One region of the Shimazuella sp. NTD247 genome, then DNA from elsewhere that is predicted to be linked to it. Evidence: riboswitches for the same ligand, from Rfam matches in the RefSeq annotation. Region 1 holds a riboswitch; each other region holds the start of a gene.
What was found. A riboswitch is a leader RNA that binds a small molecule or an ion and turns the genes downstream of it on or off. The one in region 1 is predicted to bind S-adenosylmethionine.
Positions count from the first base shown of each region.

Region 2: linked by a shared signal. The riboswitch ahead of AC5WOC_RS05960 (2,3-diketo-5-methylthiopentyl-1-phosphate enolase) and the one ahead of AC5WOC_RS04520 (carboxymuconolactone decarboxylase family protein) in region 1 are both predicted to bind S-adenosylmethionine.
Region 3: linked by a shared signal. The riboswitch ahead of AC5WOC_RS12055 (methionine ABC transporter ATP-binding protein) and the one ahead of AC5WOC_RS04520 (carboxymuconolactone decarboxylase family protein) in region 1 are both predicted to bind S-adenosylmethionine.

Region 1 covers NZ_JCAJZU010000002.1:42,313-49,638, reverse strand. The annotation lists gene AC5WOC_RS04530 (homocysteine synthase) at 1-661, shown strand, start outside; gene metA (homoserine O-acetyltransferase MetA) at 678-1,577, shown strand; gene AC5WOC_RS04520 (carboxymuconolactone decarboxylase family protein) at 1,922-2,500, opposite strand; SAM riboswitch class I at 2,641-2,745, opposite strand; gene kynB (arylformamidase) at 3,041-3,697, opposite strand; gene AC5WOC_RS04510 (EcsC family protein) at 3,684-4,532, opposite strand; gene mciZ (Z-ring formation inhibitor MciZ) at 4,580-4,723, opposite strand; gene AC5WOC_RS04500 (NUDIX domain-containing protein) at 4,810-5,346, shown strand; gene AC5WOC_RS04495 (hypothetical protein) at 5,426-5,989, shown strand; gene AC5WOC_RS04490 (SH3 domain-containing protein) at 6,159-6,836, shown strand; gene spoIIM (stage II sporulation protein M) at 6,912-7,326, shown strand, end outside.
Region 2 covers NZ_JCAJZU010000002.1:303,176-310,501, forward strand. The annotation lists gene AC5WOC_RS05955 (pyridoxal phosphate-dependent aminotransferase) at 1-1,058, shown strand, start outside; SAM riboswitch class I at 1,117-1,226, shown strand; gene AC5WOC_RS05960 (2,3-diketo-5-methylthiopentyl-1-phosphate enolase) at 1,295-2,491, shown strand; gene AC5WOC_RS05965 (2-hydroxy-3-keto-5-methylthiopentenyl-1-phosphate phosphatase) at 2,491-3,150, shown strand; gene AC5WOC_RS05970 (methylthioribulose 1-phosphate dehydratase) at 3,147-3,779, shown strand; gene AC5WOC_RS05975 (1,2-dihydroxy-3-keto-5-methylthiopentene dioxygenase) at 3,793-4,305, shown strand; gene AC5WOC_RS05980 (hypothetical protein) at 4,344-4,802, opposite strand; gene AC5WOC_RS05985 (GNAT family N-acetyltransferase) at 4,907-5,347, opposite strand; gene AC5WOC_RS05990 (hypothetical protein) at 5,535-5,942, shown strand; gene csaA (chaperone CsaA) at 5,989-6,318, opposite strand; gene AC5WOC_RS06000 (hypothetical protein) at 6,525-6,764, opposite strand; gene AC5WOC_RS06005 (ArsR/SmtB family transcription factor) at 6,914-7,228, opposite strand.
Region 3 covers NZ_JCAJZU010000004.1:255,130-262,455, reverse strand. The annotation lists gene metK (methionine adenosyltransferase) at 1-318, opposite strand, end outside; gene AC5WOC_RS12080 (LCP family protein) at 569-1,648, shown strand; gene AC5WOC_RS12075 (YigZ family protein) at 1,717-2,331, shown strand; gene AC5WOC_RS12070 (M20 metallopeptidase family protein) at 2,403-3,686, opposite strand; gene AC5WOC_RS12065 (MetQ/NlpA family ABC transporter substrate-binding protein) at 3,807-4,616, opposite strand; gene AC5WOC_RS12060 (methionine ABC transporter permease) at 4,632-5,300, opposite strand; partial or broken gene AC5WOC_RS12055 (methionine ABC transporter ATP-binding protein) at 5,332-6,042, opposite strand; SAM riboswitch class I at 6,220-6,324, opposite strand; gene AC5WOC_RS12050 (VOC family protein) at 6,383-6,793, opposite strand; gene AC5WOC_RS12045 (hypothetical protein) at 6,954-7,247, opposite strand.

The DNA.
Region 1 (7,326 bases):
GTTTATTGGAGGACATGGCACAAGTATCGGCGGTATCATCGTTGATTCTGGCAAGTTTGATTGGAGTAATGGCAAGTTTCCTGATTTGACAGAGCCGGATCCTAGCTATCATGGTGTATCCTATACTCAAGCATTGGGATCTTTGGCCTATATTATAAAAGCACGAGTGCAGTTACTGCGAGATACAGGAGCTTCTATTTCACCATTTAATGCATTTTTGTTACTACAAGGATTAGAGACACTTCACCTCCGCATGGAACGACATAGCGAAAATGCTTTGCGTGTGGCTGAATTTTTAGAGAAGCATGAGAGTGTTGATTGGGTGAATCATCCCGGATTAGAAAATCATCCATCCTTTGAAAAATCACAAAAATATTTACCGAACGGTCAAGGTGCGATCTTTACATTTGGGATTAAGGGGGGAGCAGAGGCAGGGAGAAAATTGATTGAAAATGTTTCTTTATTCTCCCACCTAGCAAATGTAGGAGATGCAAAATCACTTATTATTCATCCAGCAAGTACAACGCATCAACAGCTAACAGAAGAAGAACAAAAAGCAGCTGGTGTGACCCCAGATCTCATTCGTCTATCTGTTGGGATTGAGTCGATTGACGATATTATTGAAGATTTGGCACAAGCATTAGCAAAAAGCCAACAATAAATGGGAGGGAAGGGTAGTGCCGATCAAGATTCCAGATAACCTTCCAGCTACTGGAATCCTTCAAAAAGAAAATATTTTTGTAATGCCTGAAGAAAAAGCATTCCATCAAGAGATACGACCACTCAAAATTATGATCTTAAATATCATGCCAACGAAAATAACAACAGAAACGCAGTTACTCCGTTTGCTTGGTAATTCTCCTTTGCAACTGGAGGTGAGTTTTCTGCATCTGCAAACCCACGCTTCCAAAAATACACCGCCAAGTCATTTAGAAATGTTTTATCAAACCTTTGAAGAAATCAAGGAGCAGTATTTTGATGGATTAATTATCACAGGAGCACCTGTGGAACATTTGGAATATGAACAGGTGGATTATTGGGAAGAACTCACAGAGATCATGCGGTGGAAAAGTAGCAATGTAACTTCTACCTTGCATATATGCTGGGGTGCACAAGCTGCATTATATTTTCATTATGGCATTCAGAAGTACCCATTAGCAAAGAAGTTGTCGGGGATATATAAGCACAAGGTTACGAAATCAAATACAGAGTTGTTACGTGGTTTTGATGATATATTTTATGCTCCGCATTCTCGTTATACGGACATTCGGAGTGGGGATATAGAGAAAATCCCGAATCTAGAAATATTATCAGAGTCAGATGAAGCAGGAATATATCTCATAGCAAGTACGGATAAGAAGCAAGTATTCGTTACTGGCCACTCGGAATATGATTTACTTACTTTGCGAGAAGAGTATATACGAGATACAAAAAAAGATATCCACATTGATCTCCCAGAAAACTATTTCCCGGAAGATGATCCCAAACATCTGCCCGTTCATTTGTGGAGGGCGCACGCTAACCTTCTTTTTAGCAATTGGCTAAACTATTATGTTTACCAGCAAATATTGAAATAAAAAAAGACACCGATCAAAAATCGGTGTCTTTTTGTTGTTAGAAAATAGTTTTAAATGAAACAAAAATAAAAACGAAGGACAGATGTTCTCCTTCGTTTTTATTTTACACTGTCAGGAAGCGAGTTTGGGGTTTTATTGATAGATGAGTTAATATTTACATTTTTCGGCAGCACTTTTAGTTTAAAGAAAGTATCTGTCAGGTCTTGTTGTACATCGATTGCATGTTGATCTATTTTTACTACTCCATATTGTCATCAGCCCTTCCAAAAAATTCCTAGCATATAAGAAACAGCACAGGAATAATCCACATCAAATAAGATTGATTTGTCAAAGATAACTTCTGTTTACTCATTGTATTCACTGACTAATTCGGCAGCATGAGAAACTGCTCCACCTGTTTTCATCGCAGCCGTTACTAAAATAGCATCTTGAATTTCTTCTTCTGATATGTCGTTATCCAGTGCATGTTGCAGAGCTTTTTGTTGAACAATTACATTTGGTAATGCGTGTGTAACAGCAACAATGGTTAATAATCTCGTTTTTTGACTTAACACGCCTTCTTTGGAAGCCTGATCAATAAAGGCAAGATGTTTCTCAGCATGATTTGGAAAATAAGTATCGAGTTTGTGATTGGATTGATAAAATGTAATGACATTATCGGCCTCAATTGCTCCAGTTATAGTAACAGCCTCTAATAATTCCTCGATGGACAATCCTAATTTTTTTGCTTTTTGAGTATGAAAACGAATGCAGTACACGCACTTGGTAACATGTGCTACTGCAATGGCGATTATTTCTTTGTCTTTCGCTGATAGAACACCTTTGGAAAAAATTTCATCAGAAAAATTCCGATAGTATCCGTATTGTTCACGAATATGTTTCGGGATTTGTGCGATTAGTTTTTGTGTTTCTTTTACAGACATAAAAAATTTACCCCCACAAATTTTATTATTTTAATAATTCCAAACAAGACTCGTTGCTTCATGAGTTTCGATGTTACTTCATATGTATGAAGTAACCCCCTTGTCCTGAAAAGACCAAGAGGTTTAAATTCGATTTCCTCTTCTTATCTTTCAAGCAGAACCTTGTTGGATTTGGCACAGTGTTTATCATAAACCTGTTGCCGAGGCTTCATCAGGCCAATTCCTTCCGCCTCTCTGGATAAGAATGATATTTCTTTCCGAAAGTTTAATTTACATAGAATAATATCTTAAAGCGACATAAATATTTTAATCTATTAAAAAGAACCCATCTATTCTTTCTTAAAGAAGAGTTGAGATTTTAGAAAAAGGAGTGAGTCGAGGACAGTTTCGATCGGATATTATGTTTTTATCTTTATACCGTATTTTTCATGAAAGAATCTGTGTCCCCTGATCAATGGATTGAGCAAACAAAAGATAACAGCTATAAAAGATACATAAGTTTTCGATGGAGAATAGCAAAAGACCCCTATATGATAAGAGCTAGGGGTTTTTTTGAGTAACCAAAGAGAATTGAGTTTGTGGTTGTCGGAGGATTGCTCGGACAGGACTAGCATCTCCTTCATTGATCAATAATGGAAGAGCCGCTAATTCATATATGCCAGGTTGGATGTGATCCAATACTACCCGCTCCAAAATATGAATTCCATGTTGATGCAGTGCATGATGAATAGGTAAAGTTTCACTATCATACTGGTCGACAGAAGGTAAATCAATCCCAAGCAATTTTACGCCTTTTTGCTTTAAAAATAATGGGACATCGGGAGCAATGTCTGAGCAGAAATCTGGGAATGACGTTCTGTCTTTCCACAGATTCGTACGGATTAGTAATCTTTCGGTTTGTTGAAGCTGCAAAGAATTCAGTTGATTTGTTGTGATAGAAGTGCTGTCAGTTAAATGAATAACTTGGCATCTACCAATATAAATAGAAAGATCGAGTTGATGAACTTTCTTTCCATTTTGATCAAAATGGAAAGGAGCATCGATGTGTGTGCCGGTATGTGTACTGAAGGAAATAGAGCCCACATTTGCAGTATTTGTTTCTTGTATCGTTGCATCCAGTTGAAATCGATAAGGATTGTCTCCTGGCCAAACAGTCATATTCTGATAAAGGGGCTCACTGATATCAAAGATTTTCATCGGAGTCCCTTTCTGAGGAAGGATCAGTTTGTTCTTTTGTTTTTTCCTCTTCAAGTTTTTGTAATTTGGCTAACACTCGTTTCTTTTGATAGAGCATTTGACCTGCTTCTGCAACATCTTGTATGGTGTAACGGTTAATAATCGCGCCAACCAGCATGCCGAGTATAGGTACCAATTGAAATAATTTTTTCCATCCGTAGTTGTCGCGATAGGAATAAATCACCTCTCGCCATCCTTGGAGCTTGGAAATGGCTTCTTGTTCTGTACTCATAGCAGTTAATTCGTTTAAAATAGCCTGTTTTCCAACGAAATCGGAACTGGAAAACTGAAGACATTTAACAATAAAGATTCGTTCTTCTTTTTCTCTTGGATCATATCCATAGGTGATTGCCATTTCTTGTAAAACCTTTAATGAGGTTCCAAGAACTACTGGTATATCGATTGCTAACGTAAATACACCGCCAAACCCTGTTGTCGCACCTTGCACCGTAGCGAAGTTCGCATGATTTTCTTTGTTTTTTTCTGCTACTTGGTTCATGAGATGTAACGGGACTTCAGCAATTCGATCGATTGTTATTTCATCTGATGATTGCAAAAAAAGGTATGGTTTATATCGTTGTAAAATCTTATCTTGTGCAATGAGATATTGCCCGCCTGTTTGGATATAACTTCCTAATTCATCCAGAGCGATACCAATATATTTATGAATAATTTTCGGTGTGATCTTGTCTAAAATCGCAAAAGGAATACGACCGATCTTCTCCCAAAACCATAGATCTGATTGATCTTTCTCCCATTTTTTTATTTCTGATAAAGCCTCTTGCAAGGATGTAATAGAATCTGCTTGATAGGAGTTCAGAGCTTTTCACCTCAAAATAAAATTTACTTGATAAGGCGTAGATGTGATCCTTTTTTGGTGTTACGATCAATGAATTCAGCTAAAGTGATCGGAGATTTTGCCCATTCACGCAATTGTGATCGGATTTGCCACGCTTTACCTGTTAATCGAATACTTTTATTCTTCATTATTGTCCTCCATTCTGTGCTATTCGTCCAGTGTTGCCAGAAAAAAGATATAATAAAAATATGAATACATAGGAGGAGACATTACAGTGAAAAAAAACCTAGAAGAAAAAACTCTTACATCTGAACAAATATACAGAGGGAAAATAATTGATTTGCATTTGGATAAAGTATCGCTTCCAAATGGGGGAACTTCTTATCGTGAAATAGTGAAACATCCAGGTGCAGTTGCGATTATCGCAATAACAAAAGAAAACAAATTGGTAATGGTACGGCAATATCGAAAAGCATTAGAGAAAACAATTTTGGAAATTCCAGCAGGGAAATTGGAGTTGGATGAAGAAGCGGAAACAAGTGCAAAACGAGAGTTAGCCGAAGAAACAGGGTACACTGCGAGCAAATGGCAAAAAATTGGTGGTTTTTATACTTCTCCTGGTTTTGCTAATGAATTTATTCATCTCTATGAGGCAAGTGAATTGTCACTAGGAGATATCTCATTAGACGAAGATGAATTTGTTGAATGTGCGGAGTTGACGAAGGAAGAATGTGAAGCTAAAATTCGATCGGGAGAAATTTGTGATGCAAAGACCATGTATGCTATCACATGGTGGCAAGCAAAAGAATAAATAAAAATGAAACTTTTGTGAAATATCACCTTTTGTGCTATAATAAAAGTATTCTGTTTATTGCTTTGAGGTGAGGCAAGTGAATCATGAAACACAAAACAGAAACATTTCCCTCACAGCAGCACGCTATACACTAAGACTGTGGGTATTGTATGTTTTACCATTTGTCTCAGGGTTAATTATTATCAATTTTTTCGAATGGTCTTACTTATGGCCAGTGCTACTACTTCTAACAACATTAGTGGTGATTACATTAAATCTAGTGGTAGTGTTAAATGACTGGTATCGTAAACCGATTGCTCGATATCCCATTATCTTTCAGCTTTACACTGCCTGTTTTTTTGGGATTATGATACTTGGAAAAGCACTTGGTGATGGGTTGCTTTATGGACTTCTCACTTTCGTATTTCTTGTCAACACACTACTAGGGTATTACTACCGGAGAAATATAACAGCATGTGGGACAATCTCACGAATTATATTGGTGTTAAATACGATTTTCCCAATTACATATGCATTGTTGTATGTTTATTTTAACTCCGACATTTCAATGTTTTTAGAAGCTCCTGGGATGATTAGTTCAATATGTCTAGGTCTAACGTACTTCTGTGGTGTCATCGTAGAGAGTATCTATCGGTTTTAAAATGATTTCTCTATCAGGTAACTTTTAGAAAAGTTGCCTGTTTTTTGTTTTTAAAAAAGTAACAATTTACTGCTTTTTCCTATTGATTTCTAACTATTTTTTTTGGAGAATGTTCTTAGTTCCATTCTGTTCTAATTTTCCGATAAATTGTGCGATTTTGGAGGTCTGTATGTCACGTTACATTTATCTTATTATTCTCTTTCTCTTTGCTACTGTGTTAGCAGGTTGTGGGTTGGTAACGTTTCCATCAAAGCAAAATAACGAGAATGAAAATGCATTTGCTGAACAACAGAAAAAATCGAAGAAACAAGTGGTCACTTATTCACATAAAGAACAAAAACAAGCAGAACATCAAGAGACAGCTCCGAAACCTTTCATTGAAAACATAAATAAGCAGTTTGTTCATGTGATTAGAGATGATGAATCGACGAAAAAAATACCTACAAAAGTATTTATACCAGTGAAAATTGTTATTCCTAACCAAAATGGGGAAGGAGATACTACCAAACCGACGCCACCAAAGAATCCAAATGATCCGAAAACTCCAGACAACCAAGGTGAAAAGAATCCTAAGCTGGAAGAAGCAAAAAGAAAAGCACAGGAGATAACCAATACCAATCAAACCATCACAGCAGAACAAGGAAATGTTTACGAAAAACCAGTTGAGCAATCATCAGTACTATTGCAGATAGTAAAAGATCAAAAAGTACATATTGATCAGACAAGTGTTGATGAAGATGATGCAGAAATTTGGTGTTATGTCTCTGGAAATAATGGAAAGCAAGATTTCGTAGGATGGATATCCTATAACCTTATCGAATCAAACCAATCCCAAGGGTCCTCTTAAAAAGGGGGACTCTTCCTATCATATCTTTCTTCTTTGTCTCATAGAGTAAGAGCAAGAGAAAGGACGGGGAAGGAAATGAAACAGAAAAACCGTGTTCTGCATCGAGTTATTGATCATTTGATTGAACAAAAATCGATCTATCTTTTTGTAGGTGTGTTGTTTTTAGTTGGGGTAGTATTCGGTGCAGTGATTGTAAATACATTGGATATAAATAAAAAAACGGAGCTGCTAAAATATTTGCAGTACTATTTTCATGGTCTAGCCCAAGACGATATAGCTGATCCAAGTGTTGCATTTCAACATTCGATTGGTGATTATGTAAAAATGTTGGCCTTGATGTGGATCTTGGGTTTATCCGTGATTGGTATTCCTGTTATGCTAGTCTATCTTTTTTTCAAAGGACTAGTTACTGGTTTTACAATCGGCTTTCTTGTTAACCAGTTATCATGGAAAGGTTTATGGTTTGCGGTTGCGGCAGTAATTCCAATCA
Region 2 (7,326 bases), 260 kb from region 1:
AGGGAAATCCAGATTTACCAACTCCAAACCATATTATTTCCGCTTTGCAAACAGCAGCTACAAACCCTGCCTATCATAAATACTCTCCTTTTCGAGGATTTCCGTTTCTCAAAGAGGCAATAGCAACTTACTATAAACGAGAGTATGGGGTTGCAATTGATCCCCACACAGAAGTAGCTGTATTATTTGGCGGAAAAGTTGGTTTAGTCGAAATCGCACAATGCTTTTTAAATCAAGGAGATATCGCTTTGGTTCCTGATCCCGGATATCCAGATTATTGGTCTGGAATTGCGATGGCTGATGCAAAAATGGAAATGATGCCCCTGCTTGCAGAGAATGATTTTCTTCCAGACTATGAAAATATATCTGCATCCATTTTGGAACAAGCAAAATTAATGTTTTTAAATTATCCTAATAACCCTACAGCTGGTGTGGCCACTTCTGATTTTTTCCAAAAAACCGTGCTGACAGCAAAAACAAATAACATTTGTGTAGTCCATGATTTTGCCTACGGTGCAATCGGATATGACGGTCAAAAGCCGCTGAGCTTTTTGCAGACACCTGGAGCAAAAGATATTGGGATTGAGATTTATACCATGAGTAAAACCTACAACATGGCAGGATGGCGTATCGGCTTTGCTTTGGGAAATCCATCGGTGATTGAAGCAATTGAATTGTTGCAAGATCATTTTTATGTCAGTTTGTTCGGTGCTATTCAAGAAGCGGCAGCTACTGCATTACTCGAATCGCAACATTCTGTGGAAAAATTGGTGCAGACATACGAAAAAAGAAGAGATGTATTTATTTCAGGATTACAAAAAATCGGCTGGGATATCCAAAAACCAAAAGGCTCCTTTTTTTGCTGGCTGCCAGTTCCTGATAGTTATCATTCACAAAGTTTTACAACACACGTTCTCAAAAATGCACATATCGCAGTCGCTCCAGGAATAGGTTTTGGAAAAGCAGGAGATCGCTATGTTCGTGTAGGTTTGTTAGCAGATGAAGAACGATTACAAGAAGCAGTTGACCGATTGGATAGCTTGGAATTATTCCGTTGACAAAAGGATACTCTTCCATCATAATCGTAATATCTAATCACAAGACAATAATGACATTCTCTTATCAAGAGTAGGTGGAGGGATGAGCCCAATGAAACCCGGCAACCGATTTACCATGTTGGTAAAAACGGTGCTAATTCTTACAGTGAACACACTGAAAGATAAGAGGAAGCGGTGTAAACGTTCCCCTCTTCCTCAGGAAGAGGGTTTATTTTTTTTAAAAAAGGAGGAGAACAATGGGAGCAGCAATTGCGACGTATCTTGTTCCTAATAAAGGAGACCTCTTACAAAAAGCAGAACAAATCGCCCTTGGTCTTACTGTTGGATCATGGACCGACCTACCCAAATTAGATCAACAACAATTGGCTAAACATAAGGGAGAAGTTATTCAAATCCAAACATTATCAGAAGAACAGGGATTGATCACTATTTCCTATCCATCCGTTAATTTTTCTGCGGATATACCTGCTATTTTAACAACCGTATTTGGAAAACTCTCCCTAGATGGAAAAATAAAGCTAATTGATCTGGAGTTTACTCCTGAATTAGCACAACGATTTCCAGGCCCATCTTTTGGTGTTCTCGGTGTCCGCAATTTACTGGAAGTGACTGATCGACCCCTACTAATGAGTATCTTTAAAGGGATTATCGGCAGAGATCTTTCTTTTTTTGAGCACCAACTTCGAGAACAGGCACTTGGTGGTGTGGATATCATCAAGGATGATGAAATATTATTTGATAATCCCACTTGTCCTTTTGAACAGCGCATTGCCATTGCAAAAAAAGTACTTAGAGAAACCGAGCAAGAAACTGGGGAAACAACTTTATATGCTGTAAATCTTTCTGGTCGTTCTACTGAATTAGTAGAAAAAGCAAAACATGCTGTCTATCTTGGAGCCAGTGCCTTGTTATTTAACGTATTTACATATGGATTGGATACCCTTCAAGCACTTGCAGAGGATAAGGACATACATGTTCCTATTTTAGCACATCCTGCTTTCGGAGGTGCGGTAACAGCCTCTCCTACTTATGGTGTCAGTTCCTCTCTTTGGTACGGGAAGCTTCTGCGTGCCGCAGGAGCAGATTTGGTATTATTCCCTTCTCCTTATGGAAGTGTCGCATTGGAGAAAACGGCAGCACTTGGTATCGCAAAAGAATTGAGCAGTATACATGATTATTGGAAAAAAGCATTGCCTGTGCCCTCCGCTGGAATTCATCCGGCGCTGGTTCCTAAGCTCTTTGCTGATTTTGGTATCGATTCTGTCATCAATGCTGGCGGAGGTGTACATGGTCATCCAAGTGGAGCCATCGCTGGTGGAAAAGCTTTTCGTCAAGCAATCGAAGCTGCGAAAAAAGGAATATCTTTGAAAGAAGCAGCTCATTCCCATTCCGAACTAGCAAAAGCTATAGAACTTTGGGGAGGATCAATATAGTGAACAAGCAGCCAGTTATTTTTTGTGACTTTGATGGAACTATTACCCAATCAGACAATATCGTCTCCATTATGAAAAATTTCGCACCTCCCGAATGGGAAGCTATCAAAGACGCTGTCCTTTCTCAAGAGATATCTGTTAAAGAAGGCGTTGGAAAAATGTTTTCTCTTCTGCCTAGTTCATTAAAAGAGGACATTATTGCATACGTAAAAGAAACTGGGATTCTTCGTGATGGATTTGCATCATTTGTACGTTTCACCCAAAAACAAAAAATCCCGCTCTACATCGTTTCCGGTGGCATTGATTTTTTTGTTTACCCGATTTTAGATAGTTATATTGATCGTCCATATGTATACTGTAATGCAAGTGATTTTTCGAAAGATAACATTCAAATATTATGGCCGCATACATGTGATGCGCACTGCTCCAATGATTGTGGTTGTTGTAAACCATCTATCATCCGACAATTTGATTCAGATCAATACGAAAAAATTGTTATCGGGGACTCAGTTACCGACTTTGAAGCAGCAAAGATCGCAGATCGCGTTTATGCAAGAGATTTCCTTATCGAACAGTGTCAAAAACTACAGATTCCTTTTACTCCTTTTGAGAATTTCACAGATATCATAACAGACTTAGAAAGAGTTGAAGTCAGTTGAGTATTTTACAAAAACGATGGGAAGAGCTAGCAACGATCAAGTCAGAATTAGCAAAAAGAGACTGGTTCCCTGGTACGAGTGGCAATTTATCTATCAAAGTGAATGATGATCCTAAAACTTTTTTGGTTACCGCCAGTGGAAAGGACAAAACCAAACAAACACCTGATGATTTTATTTTGGTGGATGAAAAAGGCACTCCGCTTGCAGAAACAACTGCAAAAGTTTCGGCAGAAACTGGGCTGCACCTTGAAGTTTATAAGCGAACAGCTGCAGGCTGCTGCCTTCATATTCATACGGTAGATAACAATATTATTTCCGAACTGTATGGTGATCGAGGTTATGTAGCGATCAGCAACCAAGAACTCATCAAAGCATTTGGGATATGGGAACAAAATGCAGAGATTGCAATTCCTATTATTGAAAATACAGCAGACCTTACTGTACTAGCGACTACTTTTGGAAAAGCAATTCAACCAAAAGTTCCTGCTGTATTGATTCGTAACCACGGCATTACGGCATGGGGAAAAAATGGCTTTGAAGCGAAAAAGCATTTGGAAGCGTTTGAATTTCTGTTTTCTTATTTAGTGAAGCTACATCTCTTAAGTTCAAAACAACTACAACATATCTAAGGAGTGTGTTACCATGGCACAATTGCGTTTTCATGACAACGAAGAGCGAGTAACAGACCAACAAAAAGTGAGCACTTATCTGGACAGCCAAGGGGTAATCTATGAACATTGGGATATTTCCAAACTTCCAAGTCAACTTCATGAAAAATATGACCTTACGGAAGAAGAAAAAGAACAGATCATACAATCTTTTCGAGGTGAAATTGATGATCTTTCCAAACGCAGAGGCTATGTAACGGAAGACGTCATCTCCCTCTCTGACGCGACACCAAATTTAGATGAATTGTTAGGAAACTTTATCAAAGAACATCATCATACGGATGACGAAGTACGCTTTATTGTTAGTGGTCATGGTATTTTTGCCATCCAAGGTCCAAATGGGCGTTTTGTAGATGTAGAATTGGAACCGGGAGACCTCATTTCTGTGCCTGAAAACTATCGTCACTATTTTACATTGATGGAAGATAGAAAAGTAGTTGCCATTCGTATTTTTAAAGCAAAAGAAGGATGGGTTCCGATCTACTAATAAAAAAGATCTGAGTGAAAGAATCACTCAGATCTTTTTTATATTTTCTTTTCCATTATCGGTTGTGATTCTCTCGTTTTATTGATCCATTTTTGTACAAGTTTTCTAGACCATTCATCTAATCCCCAAAAAACAAGTGCCAATACAATGGAACCGTACAGCAAAATATTCCCTACTATCTGAAATCCAGGTAATTCTAAAAACTGACCACCATTTAAAATATAAAAGTATACGAAAAGAAAATTAGGTATCAAAATAATCGCCAAATTGATCCATTGCCTACCTCTTCTCCTTTTAAAGAAAACTGCATCTCCAATAAAACTACTGACCATCATAATCATCGAAAACGAAATTATTGCAATTATCGAGGCACTAAATCCCATCATCGTCGTCGATCCGCCCAGCGTGTAACTAGCCAATAATGCAATCGATAGACCAACAAATAACACTAACCCTAAAACAATGAGTTTTCTTATAATAGCAAAAACAATCTTCATTGATACTACTCCTTTTTGCATTTGTCATTCCAATTAGTATAAACAATAAAAATAAAACAATAATAATACTCAGACTTATTTTCCGGAGGAGAAATACTCCTCTATTACAACAAAGACTTATACATTATCACATGAAGTCCAATAGGTGAGATCTCAAATGTCTCCCCTGCCTCTATATACCCCAGATTTGCATAATAATCTTTTGCGCTCAAACGAGCATTGCACCAGAGTAAATCACTTCCTTCTGCTTTCAGCAAGTTCTCAGCATGAGCGATAATAGAGCTACCGCCTTTTTGTCGACGAAACTGCGGATCGGTTGCCATTCCCCTCAATTGGTAAGGTAATTTTGCTTCTACTAACGGACAAGAAGATTGCAAAAATGTTCCTATACTAATCAATTTCCCATCAAAAAAAGCTCCTAAATGAATCGTTGTAGGATCTTCATCCCCTTTATATTTACAATCTTCTAGTGTTTGATTTGATCGTAATACCGCGTGCCGCAAATGATACGTTTGAGATGCTTCGATTTGTTGTATGGTTAACATGTTTGATCTCCTACTGTATTTTTTCTTATTATATCTGATTTGTTTCTTTCCTACTAATTCACTTATTAATAATAATAAAGTATCACTTTGAAAAATGATTGTCTTTTTTTATTTTATTAACTTTTCCGTTTTCTTCTTCTGGTATTGTATAGAAGAATACTATGTATGAAGAAGGAGGAAAAAAAATATGTGTTATTATATCTCTTTCGCTGTTCCCTCAAATATCGATCGTTATGCACATTTGTTATTAACTGCAAATTTAGAATTACAACCAAATCAAAATAGATCCTTTCGGGCTTTGGTTCCATATACCTTTCAAACATACTTTTTAACGACCGAAATTTGTTCATGTGAACTCTATGAGAAAACAGAAAATCAATTGTATGGATTTCGTGCAGATGTCCAGCATTATTTTCATCGTTTATCCAAATATGCCAAAAATATTTTTATACATATTCATTTTTATCGTGGAAACATTGAAAAAGAAAAAATACCTGTTGTTTCCTCTCAAAACTTAGCAATAAAAGATATGATGACTACACAGATGGATCAAGATTGTTTTTATCAAATCCTCTTGAACGAAACAAGTATGTAGTTAAAGAAGATCCCACAATAGTAGGTAATATTGTGGGATCTTCTTATCAGGATACAGGAGTACCATTTTCTACTGGTTCATCCGGCTTCAAAAGAACTACATCACCACTGCCTGGTATGCCTCCTAATACTAATACTTCTGATTTAAAACCAGAAATTCGCAAAGGAGGAAAATTGACAACAGCTACTACTTGCCTCCCAATCAGCTGATCTGGTTCATATCTAAATGTAATTTGTGCAGAAGAATGTTTTACCCCAAGTGCTCCAAAATCAATTATTAATTTAATTGCTGGTTTTCTCGCTTCTGGAAAGGCTTCTGCGTGAATGACTGTACCGATTCGAATATCTAAATTATGAAAGTCTTCCAGTGTTGCCACTTTCATTCCTCCATCCTACCGTTATAAAAAATTCCTCTTTTGAAAGATTATCATGCTTTTGATAACAACAACCTAATCAAAAGAGCCTCCCTGTCATGGAAGACTCCAATCTATAAACTTCTTTTATTCTCGGGAGCCTAGATGAAGTAAACCTTATCATCCAGACTCTACTTGTACAACAACAAGTTAGTTGCTGCAAGTTCCGTTCACTTCTTGCTTTGAAGAACCTTTAGCGCCTCGTTGTAAGCTTCAATACCGTTGGGTTTGTTACTGAAATGCTGCAAACCAAGCTCTACAGCCTTATCTGAAATGGCACTCCAAGCAATTTGAATGGCATTATGCTTGTTACTCTCTAGCTTTTGAGGAGTGTCATACTTTTTCAAAATATGATCAACACCTGTCTGAAGGAGCAAAGCCTTCTTTCGCTTCTCCACAAACTTTAGCATCAGGTTCTCCATTCAACAAAGAAGATAAACTTCAACTATATACTAACACAGTATGAAACGATAAATGAACCACTAACTAAATAGCTATCGCTACTCAATTAAATCCCTATAACCGCTATCATTAACAACATACATTTTATAATTAAAATTTATTCAATCATTTCTGGATTCACCTGTAAAACCGCTTTGAGCAATCCTGGAAAAAGTTCCTCTAGATCATCGTAACGCAACGAATAAAAATGCTGCGTTCCTTCAATCCTTACTTGTGCCACACCTCCTTCTCGAAGAACTTTTAAATGGTGAGTTAATGTTGATTTGGGCATTAAATCATGATAGATCGCACAATTTTCCTCCCCATTTCTCCCTAAACTCAAGACAATCTTTAATCGTTTTGGATCACTTAGAGCATGTAAAACAGAAGATAAACGAATATCATTTTTGGATGGTTGAAATGGTTTTCTCATAAGAAGAGAATAACACAGCAACAGTTAGAATTCAAATTACTAAAATACCAATAAACTAGTATTTTAAAAAATATGTTGACTTCATGTTTTTCAGCATG
Region 3 (7,326 bases), on a different contig from region 1:
ACCTTGGGCAATGTCAGCAGATTGTTCATCAATCGAAGTAAGGACTGCACAAGTTTCAGCATCAAAGCCATATTTTGCACGATCGTACCCAATCTCCTTAATAGTAGAACGAACTAATTTCGGTATATCGACATAGCAGTTGGTGCTGATTTCTCCAGCAACCAAAACAAGCCCAGTGGTAACGGATGTTTCACAGGCTACTCGAGCATTTGGATCCTTTGCTATAATTGCATCTAAGATGGCATCTGAAATTTGATCGCAAATTTTGTCTGGGTGTCCAGCTGTTACGGATTCAGATGAAAACAGAGTACGACTCATTTGTTATCCCCCTTTTCTTTTCACAGAAAAAATAAATTCCGTCCTTTTCGGCACAATAACCATAGATTAACGTATCAACTACAGAAAAACAATAACGAATCATAAAGATATTTATTCCTATCGAAAAGATTGGAAAAAAAGTAGTCAAGAATGTGATTTTTTGCCTATTTTCTTGAAAAGAACTATCATTACATTGTAGTATGTTCTATAGTGCGTAATTATTATCTTTTATAAGAAAGGAAATGGACCGATGATGGAACGCGTGGAACAAAGCCGCAAAAAACGGGTTGATCATAAAAAACGAAAAAAATGGGTTCTACGGGTATCACTGTTCTCTTTAGTGGCCATTTTAATCGTAGGAATATATTTTGTTGGTACAATTTGGGGTGCCCTGACAAAGGGGCATGACACCGATCAAGCTAAATCAAAATATCGTACCCAAGAAGTCGATATTAATAAAGATCCTTTTACAGTACTTTTTATTGGAACAGACCAATATGATTCAAAAGCAGAACAAGAAGACGCTTACCGTACGGACGTTTTGATGGTAGCGGCTGTTAACCCGCAAAAGAAAACTATCAAATTGGTTAACATCCCACGGGACACATACGCTACCATTGCACACACAGACGGTTTTAAGACCAAGATTAATGCTGCTGCGTTTTGGGGTAAGAAAAAAGGAGTCAATCCAATTCAAAATACCCGTGAGACGCTTGAAACGCTCCTGTACGGAGTCCCTATTGATTACTATGTGAAAATCAACTTTAAAGGATTCATCGATATTGTAAATGCAGTTGGAGGCGTAGATGTAAACGTCCCAATGACTTTCCGAATAAGTACTTTTGACCGTGTTGTGCAGTTTAACAAAGGGCCTATGCATCTAAACGGAGAAGAAGCATTACCTTATGTTCGTATGCGGAAAAAAGATCCATTAGGTGATCATGGTCGAAACAAACGACAACAAGAGGTTATCAATAAACTGTTAGATAAGATGGTCAGTTTTGATTCCCTCAGTAACTTTACGCAAATTACAAGTGCTGTAGGAAATAACTTAAGTTATAGTATTGATCCCAGTGAGTTTTTAAGTTTGGCGCAAATATACAAAAATACACCAAAACAAAGCATTGAAACATTAACAGCAAAAGTGGAAGATAAAAAAGTAGATGGTGTTTGGTACAGCTTTATGAAACAAGACGAAAGAAAACGTTTAAGCACCATATTAAAACAAGAATTAGGCCTGTCTACCAGTAATAATGGAGAAGCAGACACAAGTACTGATCCTACCGGAGATAGTGGCAGCAGTAGTTCCGATAATAACAATGCTGATTAACAGCAATAAATAAATTTAGACAACAAGAACGGTGACAGACACCGTTCTCTTTTTTTGGGGCTGATCATATGAGAAAAACAATAGGAGAATATGGAGTCACAGAAATCGTCATCCAAAAATCCCGGTTTATTTGCCAAGCGAAGCGGGTGAAAACAGAAACAGCTGCACAACAATTTATAGCAGAAACAAAAAAACAATACTGGGATGCTACCCATAACTGCTATGCCTATATCATCACCAATCAAATACAAAAATCTGCCGATGATGGAGAACCAGCAGGAACTGCTGGACGCCCTATTCTGGAAGCTATCCACAGTAAAGAGCTCACAGAAACAGCTATTATTGTTACACGTTATTATGGGGGAGTAAAACTTGGAACAGGCGGGCTTGTACGTGCCTATGGTCAAGGAGCAATCGCAGCAATACAACAGGCAGGCATTCTAGCAAAAAACACATATCAGCAAGTATTTCTGACTTTTGATTATTCCTTTTTGGGTCGATTGGAGCACGAGTTGCGAAATACCCCTATTCTATTAGATGATCCAGAGTACGGAGAAAAGATACACTGGTCCATCTGGTTACCAACTGAAATTGCAGATGAATATCTTACTAAAATAACCGATTGGACAAGCGGGCAAGTCCATTTGCAATTAGGAAAAACAGAAGAAAAAATATCCGTTTAAAAATTGTTTACACCCTCAAGAGACACTTGAGGGTGTATATATGTAATTATTTTTTATTTTTATTTTTCTATTTACTGATGAAGAAGACGAAGCAAAAACGCAAGCATCACTTCCAGTCCAACGGGAATTGCTTCCTCATTAAACTCAACATCATTGGAATGAAGACTAGTAATCGGTCGTCCGACAAAACCTACTCCTTGACGAGCAAGCAGCATTTTCTTTACATATTTTTGCACTTCACCAAAATCTTCTCCACCCTTCGAAAGAACTGCTTCTTCTACGCTATCTTCATCAAGCAACTCTCCGATGGTCTCCGTAAAGAGATCAACTAGGGAAGCATCACAGATGCAAGGATAAGGATAGCCCTCTTCGATGATCGGCATAACCTTATACCCAGGATGATAAGCAATAAATCGCTGGGCAAACTCACCGATGAATGAGAGAATCTTCTCCCGAACTGCAGGATCATGACAACGAACGGTTCCATTAAAAACAGTATATTCCGAGATCACATTTGGTGCACTGTGATGATTCGGGTGGTCGTCCATCTGTCCACAATGGATCTTCGTAATAACGGTACAAAATTCATCTTCTGACAGCCCCAAAGAATGCACCCAAGCATACAGTTCGGGATACTCCTCTTCCCAATATGGCTTAAGTGATCCAGCGAAAATCTGCCGAAGCATGGAAACCATTTCGACAGTCGGATCGATTGGATTTTTTGCCTTGTCTGGATGTCCAGAGTGACCATCCTTACCAGTGACACGCACATAGAAAGTATCATAACTAGCGGTGATAGCGCCCTTGCGAACAGCAAATTTTCCTGCTGGAAGATCAGGGTTTACATGATACATAATTGCCGCATCAAACCGATCCCCAAGCACATTTACCATATATTCCATCATATCTCTGCAGCCTCCAGGAGGCTGTTCCTCCGCAGGCTGGAACATGATGGTCATTATCCCAGCGAATTTGTCCTTATTCTCATAAAACCACTTTGTAATGACAAATGCTTGCGCTGTGTGATAATGATGCCCACAGTTATGACAAGCATTATCAAAACCTATCTTGACACCGGCGTTTGGCCTTGGCACCATGGGAAGTGCATCTATGTCGCCACGGAACAAAATAGAAGGGCCGCTCCCCTTTTCTCCCTTAATCTGAACTCTCAGGCCATAGGTAAGCCCATTGGCAACTGGAATTCGCATAAAGGGAATCTTGTACTTCTTCAGAAGTTTTTCAAGAAACGGAAGTGTCCACTTGGTCTCTTCAAATGATTTGCAGGGATGCAGATACATCTGACGGCTAATATAACGCGCCAGATCGATATCACTGATCGAAACATTCGGGATCATTTTTTTCTCCATGGAAAAAGGCAATAAGACAACTACCATTATAATCATTTTTTTCGATATATTCCAATTTAATTGAATAGAAAAAAAGGCAGGGTTATCATACACCCCTGCCTTTTTGCTTTAAAATGCTGGTACAACTGCACCTTTGTATTTATCCTCAATAAATTTTTTCACCTCAGGTGAATTCAATACTTTTGCTAGTTTTTGGATTCGAGGATCATTTTCTTTTCCTTTTTTGGTAGCTAATACATTCACATAAGGAGACTTTGAATCCTCAATAAACAGTGCATCTTTCGTTGGATTTAGTTTTGCTTGTAGTGCATAGTTAGTATTAATCACAGCAAGATCTACCTGATCCAAAACTCTTGGTAACATTGCCGGCTCCAAAGGCTTTAGTTCGATATTATGCGGATTAGATACAATATTTTTTGCTGTTTTTTCGCCAGTGCGGTTATCTAATTTAATGACACCATTTGCATCCAATAACAACAAAGCACGGGTAGTTTCAGATGTAGCATTTGGAATTGCTACTGTTGCCCCATTTGGAATTTTGGTTTTGTCTTTTATTTTTTGGGAGTAAACACCCATTGGTTCAATATGAACACCTACAACTTTTACGATATGATAGTTATTTTCTTTATTCGTTGTTTCCATCCAAGGAATATGCTGAAAATAATTTGCATCGATCTGCCCTTCTTCTACAGAACGGTTTGGTAAAACATAATCTTGGAAAACCTGCACCTGAAGATCAACGCCTTGCTTTTTCAAAATCGGCTTCACAAAGTTTAATATCTCTGCATGAGGTACTTGCGTAGCTCCTACCTTTAATACTTTGGATTCTGTATTTCCAGTGCTATTATTCGAATTTCCACAAGCCGATAAAACAAATGCGAAAAGTAAGGATAAACCAAGTAATATACCTTTTTTCATTCCCATACTCCACCTTTATGATTGTAAATTTCTTTTATCTAAGCGACGGGCGATAAAATCGCCTATCCATTGAACCAACTGAACCAATACAACCAATAAAATACCACAGGCGAACATCATCTTTTCGTCAAACATTTGGAACCCATAGCGAAGGGCAAGGTCACCCAAGCCTCCCCCGCCAACCATACCAGCCATCGCTGAATAACTGATCAGACTGACACAAGAAACGGTTAAACCAGAGACAATCGCGGGCATTGCTTCTGGAAGAAAAACACGCCATACGATCGTAAAAGGACTTGCTCCCATTGCTTCTGCTGCTTCTACCACACCTCGGTCGATCTCTCGAATTGCTGTCTCCACCATTCTTGCGAAAAATGGTGCAGCGCCAGCGATTAATGGAATCGTAGCTGCAGTCGTTCCAAGCGAAGTTCCCAAAATCCATTTGGTAACTGGAAATAAGAATAAGATCAAGACAATAAAGGGAACTGCGCGAAAAACGTTTACGACAAATCCTAATGCTTTTTGTATCCAAGGAACTTCCCAAAACTGCCCTCTATCCGTAATTACCAATAAAATGCCTAATGGAACACCGATCAATGCAGAAAAAAATGTAGAAATTGCTACCATCAATAATGTTTCCTGTGTTCCTTGCAAAATAAGTGACCAATCAAGACTAGGAGACAATTCGCTTCCCTCCTTTTTCTTCTGTCAAACCAAGAAAAGTTTTGGTGACCTGATGTTTTGGATCTTGAAATACATTTGTTACTAAACCACTTTCTACAACACTGCCAGACTCAAGAACAGCCACATGAGAGCATACTTTTTTTACAACAGACATCTCATGGGTAATAAACACAAAAGTGATCCCTGTTTCTCGATTGATCTCTTGAATTAATTGAAGAATGGAATCTGTTGTTGCTGGATCCAGAGCAGATGTTGCTTCATCACACAAAACAATCTCAGGATGATTCGCTAATGCTCTTGCAATTCCTACTCGTTGTTTTTGTCCGCCGCTCAATTGTGATGGATAGCTGTTTCTTTTTTCAGTCAAGCCCACACGTTCGAGCAATTCTTCCACACGTACCTTTATCTCTGATTTCTTCTTCCCTACAATCTGCAGTGGGAAAGCAATATTGTCAAAGACAGTACGCGAAGTGAGCAGATTAAAATGCTGGAAAATCATCCCGATTTTGCTTCTTAGCTGCCTGAGCTCAACCTTACTCAACTCAGCTATATTTTTATCACGTATGAAAACTTCGCCTTCCGTCGGCTGTTCTAAACCATTTATCATTCGCAGCAAGGTACTCTTTCCTGCTCCGCTATGACCTATAATCCCAAGCATTTCTCCTGCCTGTATGGATACAGACACACGCTCAAGTGCTGTCACTTCAGCAAATCGCTTGGAGACGTTTTGCAACTGGATCAAACTCAATTTCAAAGCACCTCCTAAAGTAAACTTGCCAGTTGGCAAGTCGTTAAGACGTAGCCAGAGGCTTAGTTGCCCTTATGTGGATAAGATAAAATTTTACTATCTTATCCACTAAAATAACAAAAACCCTTTCTGCACAATGATGCAAAAAGGGATATCTTCAAATATCGCCTTCTCTCATCTGTCAGAAACAAAATTCTGTAGGAATTGGCACCTTTCCTCATAAGGATGGTTGCCGAGGTATCACAGGGCCTGTCCCTCCACCTCTCTGGATAAGAGAAATCCATATCAAGTTAATGATATTATACTTTATAAAAATATAAAAATCAAGATGAAACTATAGAAATCGAATAATGTCTCGCTGCTGGAATATCTCAGGAACGGTTGCATGCTGATAAAAATGAGCAAATACTTGCTTTGTCGTCTCCACACCATGCCACTCGTTACTCAATGGATCTTTTCCATCAGCTTGAAATCCAAATATTTTTGTATACCATGGTTTGCTTTGTTCAGGCTGTACTTCCCCCAAGATATAATGGTAATGATGCTTATCATCGACTTGATGATACTCAATAAACTGTACTTGCTCATTTCCAAAGCACTGGATATAACTTCCTGTTTCTGTATCTTCTAAAATACAAAATTTATGGGCATCCCCATTGAGCATTTCAAGACGATGTAAAACAACTTCCAATGACGGATCAAGTATTGCTTCAGCCCCACTCTCTATGTCAAACACAAACTTCATTCGATCCCTCCTTATGTAAGTAATATACAATATATTTTATCGAAATTTATGAAAATTTGATATACAAGTATCGGCTTAGAAACAATAAAAATTCTTCTTCGCAAATAAAATTCTGATTTACTTGAACAACTCGTCTCTAAAAAGAGACGAGTTGTATTACTCATGATCGAAGCGAGCTATGCCATTGCTGGAGTTTTTTGCCATGATACCAGTGCTCAGCAAGTATATCTACTGCCATACCCATCATGTACCCATTAAACATAGTTTGCACGTTCAACACATCATGAGCCGCATCCAGAGCAATTTCGTCTACTTCTTTACTTTGTGAACTCATCCGCTTTTCCATCAGATTTGCCCACAATTCAATAAACTTAACAATCTCATCCAAGTATGGGACTCTTTTTGCGTTTTCCTTAAAATCATGCCATTTCTTTGGATCAACAAGCAGCATCATGGCTCCTATGAGCTCTATCTATTTAGAACTACACAATCGTATTGTATATTTGTCATCATGACAACTTTGACACTCCCAC